Regions from separate parts of the Cellulomonas sp. HD19AZ1 genome, predicted to be linked through region 1. Evidence: riboswitches for the same ligand, from Rfam matches in the RefSeq annotation. Region 1 holds a riboswitch; the other holds the start of a gene.
What was found. A riboswitch is a leader RNA that binds a small molecule or an ion and turns the genes downstream of it on or off. The one in region 1 is predicted to bind S-adenosylmethionine.

Region 1 (2,378 bases):
GACCGGGCGGCGTCGTCGCGGGCGTCTCACGGCGGGCGTCCCACGGCGGGCGGCGCGCCGCGCGGGCACGTGCGGCGCCGTGCCAGGGTGGGTGCCGATGGACGTCCCCGAGGGCTTCGCGCTCCGCCCCACGACCGCGGCCGACGTGCCCGCGCTCACGCGCCTGCTGCACGCCGCCTACGCCGACCTCGCCGCCGCCGGCCTGAACTTCACGGGCGCGACGCAGAGCGACGAGGTGACGGCGGCCCGCACGCTGGGCGGCGGCGCGTCCTGGGTCGTCGTCGACGCCGCCGGTGCGCTCGCGGGGACCGTCACGTGCAGCAGCCCGCCGAGCGGCGGGCTGCGCGCGCTGACGGCCGCGGCGCGCGCGCCCGGCCGGGTGTGGCTCAACCAGCTCGCGGTCCGTCCGGACCTGCGTGGGCGCGGCCTGGCGTCCGTGCTGTGGGGTGCGCTGCGGTCGTGGGCGGTCGACCGCGGCGCGGGCTCGGTGGGGCTCGACACGGCCGTCCCGGCGCGCGGGCTGCGGCGGATGTACGCGCGTTGGGGGTTCGCCGAGGGCGACGTGGTCCAGTGGCCAGGCAAGGCGTACCGGAGCGTCGTCATGGTGCGCGACCTGCCCTGACGTCCGGTCCGGGCCGGTCTGCTCGTCCCTCGAGGCGAGACGTCGCGTCTCGCATCCCGAGAACTGCGGCGCGTCGCCGTTGACACGCGCCGGACCCCGCACCGATCCTCGACCCAGGTCAAGAGTGTCAGCGCGAAGCCCCGGCTCGCTGGCCGGCAACCCTCCAACCGCGGTGGGGTGCCCCGGGTGACGACCTGGTCGCGCGCCGTCCGGCGCCGGCAAGCGCGGGACCGGCCGGTCCCGAGGGACCCGTACCGGAGGTACCACCATGACCACCGTCACCGAGCTGCTCGCGTGTGCCGACGAGGCGTCCGGCGCCGCCGTTCCCACCGGCCCTGCCGTGCTCGACCCCGGCCCGCTGCTGCCCGTCACGGGAGCGTCCACGACCGTGCCGCTGGTCGACGGCACGAGCCGCACGTACGCCAACCTCGACTGCGCGGCGAGCGCGCCCGCGCTCGCGTCCGTCGCCGCACGCGTCGCCGAGGTGCTGCCCCTCTACGCGTCGGTGCACCGCGGCGCCGGGTACCTGTCGCAGGTGTCGACCGCGCTGTACGAGGCGTCGCGGCAGTCGATCGCCCGGTTCGTCGGCGCGCGCGAGGACGACGTCGCGATCGTCACGCGCAACACGACCGACTCGCTCAACCTGCTCGCGGGCGTCGTGCCCGAGGGTGGGGCCGTGCTCGTGCTCGACGTCGAGCACCACGCCAACCTGCTGCCGTGGGTGCAGCGCAGCACGGGCGCGCGCGCCGGCACCGGCCGGGTCGCGACGGTCCTGCCGATCGCGGAGACGGTCGCCGCGACGCTCGACGCGCTGCGCGACGAGCTCGCACGCCGCCCGTACGCCCTGCTCACGCTCACCGGCGCGTCGAACGTCACGGGCGAGTCGCTGCCGCTGGACCGCGTCGTCGCGCTCGCGCACGCGGCCGGCACCCGCGTCGCCGTGGACGGCGCCCAGCTCGTGCCGCACCGCGGGTTCTCGCTCGCGGCCTCGGACGTCGACTACGTCGCGTTCTCGGGCCACAAGACGTACGCGCCGTTCGGCGCCGGCGCGCTCGTGGGGCGCCGCGACTGGCTCGACACCGGCACGCCGTACCTGGCCGGCGGCGGTGCCGTGCGCGACGTGCGCACCGACCGCACCGTCTGGCAGCCCGCCCCCGCGCGCCACGAGGCGGGCTCGCCCAACGTGCTCGGCGCGATCGCTCTCGCGCAGGCCTGCGACACGCTCGCGGCGCTGCCCGCCGGTGCGCTCGAGGCGCACGAGCAGGCGCTGCGCGAGCGGCTCGTGGCCGGCCTCGAGGCGATCGACGGCGTGCGCGTCGCGCGCATCTGGCCCGACGCGGTCGACCCCGTGGGCGTCGTGACGTTCACGGTCGGGGACCTCAACCCGGGGCTCGTCGCCGCGTACCTGTCCGCCGAGCACGGCATCGGCGTGCGCGACGGGCGGTTCTGCGCGCACCCGCTGCTCGCGCGCCTCGGCGCGTCGCACGGCGCGGTGCGCGCGTCGGTCGGTGTCGGCACGACCGTCGAGCACGTCGACCGGCTCGTCGCGGCGCTCGCGACGCTGCTGACGGGCGGCCCGGCCGCGTCGTACGAGGTCGTCGACGGCTGCTGGACCGTCGCCGACGACACGCGCCCGCTGGTCGAGGTCCGCGGCCTCGACCACCTGGCCGCGACCGCGGCCGCCGCCTGCGGCCCCGCGCTCGACGACTGACCCCCACCCCGCGAGGGGTCGATCCAGCCCCACCCGGGGGTGGTG
Region 2 (2,378 bases), on a different contig from region 1:
CCACCGTCCCCACCCCCGACGCGACGCCCGCCGCACCGCCGGCGCAGGACGAGCCGTTCCGGTGCTTCGGCTCCGGCGACCCGGTGTACGCGGCCTACCACGACGAGGAGTGGGGCGTGCCGGTGCACGACGAGCACGCGCTGTACGAGCGCATCTCGCTCGAGGCGTTCCAGTCGGGGCTCTCGTGGCTGACGATCCTGCGCAAGCGCGAGGGGTTCCGGGCCGCGTTCGCGGCGTTCGACCCCGAGGTCGTCGCGACGTTCGGCGAGGACGACGTCGCGCGGCTCCTCGCGGACGCGGGGATCGTGCGCAACCGCGCGAAGGTCGACGCGACGATCGCGAACGCCCGCGCGCTGCTCGCGCTGCACGACTCCGGCCGCACGCTCGACGAGGTGCTGTGGTCGCACGCGCCCACGGCGCCCCGCGAGCGCCCGCGCAGCTACGCCGACGTGCCCGCGCGGACCGCCGAGTCGGCCGCGCTGGCCAAGGAGCTGAAGTCGCTCGGCTTCCGGTTCGTCGGCCCGACCACCGCGTACGCCGCGATGCAGGCGTGCGGCGTGGTCGACGACCACCTCGCGGGGTGCGTCGTGGTGGCCGGGTGACGCCGCGTCCCCCGGGTGGCGCGCGCGCTGCTCCGGCGGGGTGACGCGTGGGGTGAACAAGCGTCCGGCGGCCGACGGGGCCCTTCCCACCGCCGCTAAGGTCGCCCCCATGACCCACCACGCGCACCCGGACGGGCAGCACGACCCCGTGCAGGCCGCGCACGAGGCGTGGTGGACGGCGGGCGAGCCCGACCCGCAGGTGCTCGCGGCCGTCCACGAGGGCCTGCACGACGTCCCCGTGATGACCCCGGCGACGTCCTGGTTCGGTCTGCCGCACCAGCGCACGGCACGCGAGGCGCTGCCCTCGCTGCACCGCCGCCGCCGCTGACCCCTGCCGTCCACCCGGCGTCGCCCCGGGCGGTCGGCGCGCGACGAGCTGTACCGACCCACTCCGGCCCGTCGGAGCCGGGAGGGCCGCCGACCGAACGAAGTCGTCTCACTGAACGAGAAGCGCTGTCCGCCATCCGGGCATGGCCGCTAGCATCGTCGTCGACCATCCAGAGCGGCTGAGAGACCTGGCTCCGCGACGCCGCAGCAACCCCCCTCCCTGCGAGGGTGTGGGTGCTTCCGCCAGGAACGATGGAGTGACGATGACCGTCTGCGCCCTGGCGACCGACCCCTCGTGCAGCCCGTGCTGCCCCGTGAGCGCACGCACCGCGTGCCTCCCGGGCCGCACCCGATGACCCTCGTGGCCGAGGTCGAGGCACCCGCCCCGCCGCCCGCCCGGGCCGCCGGGCGGCGCGCCGAGCAGGCGGGCGCCCTCGACCGGCCCACCGTGTCCTTCGAGCTCTTCCCGCCCCGGAACCCCGACGCCGCGCCGCGGCTGTGGCGCACGGTGCGCGAGCTCGAGACCGTCGAGCCCGACTTCGTGTCCGTGACCTACGGCGCGTCGGGCCGCACGCGCGAGACCACGCGCGTGCTCGTGCGGCGCCTGCTGCGCGAGACGTCGCTGACCCCGATCGCGCACCTGACCTGCGTGGGCACCTCGCGCGACGAGGTCACGACGATCGTCGAGGAGTTCCTCGACGAGGGCGTGCGCTCGTTCCTCGCGCTGCGCGGCGACCCGCCCGCGGGCGAGCCGGACTGGCGCCCGCACCCCGACGGCGTGCACACCGCCGCCGAGCTGGTCGAGCTGCTCCGCGAGATCGAGGGCCGCCGGTGCGGCCGCTCCGCGTCGCAGGCGGTGCGCGCCCGCGTCCGCCCGCTGTCCGTGGCGGTCGCGGCGTTCCCGCGCGGCAACCACGCGACCGGCGGCACACGCGCGCAGGACGTGCAGGCGCTGCTCGCCAAGCAGGAGGCGGGCGCCGACTTCGCGATCTCGCAGGTCTTCTTCGACGCCGAGGCCTACCTCGGTCTGGTCGCCGAGGCGCGCGAGGCCGGCGTCACCATCCCGATCGTGCCGGGGATCATCCCCACCACCGACCCGGCCCGCCTGCTGCGCGTGCAGGAGCTGACGGGCGTGCCCGTGCCGCAGCGCCTGCTCGACCTGCTCGGCGGCACCGACGACCCCGCGGAGCGCCACCGGCGCGGCACGCGCGCCGGTGTCGACCTGGTCAACGGCGTGCTGGACGGCGGCGCGCCCGGCGTGCACGTCTACACGTTCAACACCCACGAGGCGGCGCTCGACCTGCTCGACGGCGCCGACCTCGTCGGCGGACGGCGCACCACCGTCGCCGACCCCGCCCCGCCCACGACCACCGCACCCACGACCCCGGCCGCGCCCACCGGCGCCGCCTCGACGACTCCGCGAGGGAACCTGTCATGACCAGCACCACG

Region 2: it holds a riboswitch for S-adenosylmethionine, as region 1 does, so the genes downstream of both, E4A51_RS10355 (methylenetetrahydrofolate reductase) here and E4A51_RS06635 (aminotransferase class V-fold PLP-dependent enzyme) in region 1, are expected to answer to the same signal.

The regions. Positions count from the first base shown of each region.
Region 1 covers NZ_SPHX01000003.1:84,507-86,884, reverse strand. The annotation lists gene E4A51_RS06640 (GNAT family N-acetyltransferase) at 98-622, shown strand; SAM riboswitch class IV at 739-853, shown strand; gene E4A51_RS06635 (aminotransferase class V-fold PLP-dependent enzyme) at 891-2,333, shown strand.
Region 2 covers NZ_SPHX01000004.1:365,573-367,950, reverse strand. The annotation lists gene E4A51_RS10365 (DNA-3-methyladenine glycosylase I) at 1-602, shown strand, start outside; gene E4A51_RS10360 (hypothetical protein) at 712-930, shown strand; SAM riboswitch class I at 1,093-1,199, shown strand; gene E4A51_RS10355 (methylenetetrahydrofolate reductase) at 1,282-2,367, shown strand; gene metE (5-methyltetrahydropteroyltriglutamate--homocysteine S-methyltransferase) at 2,364-2,378, shown strand, end outside.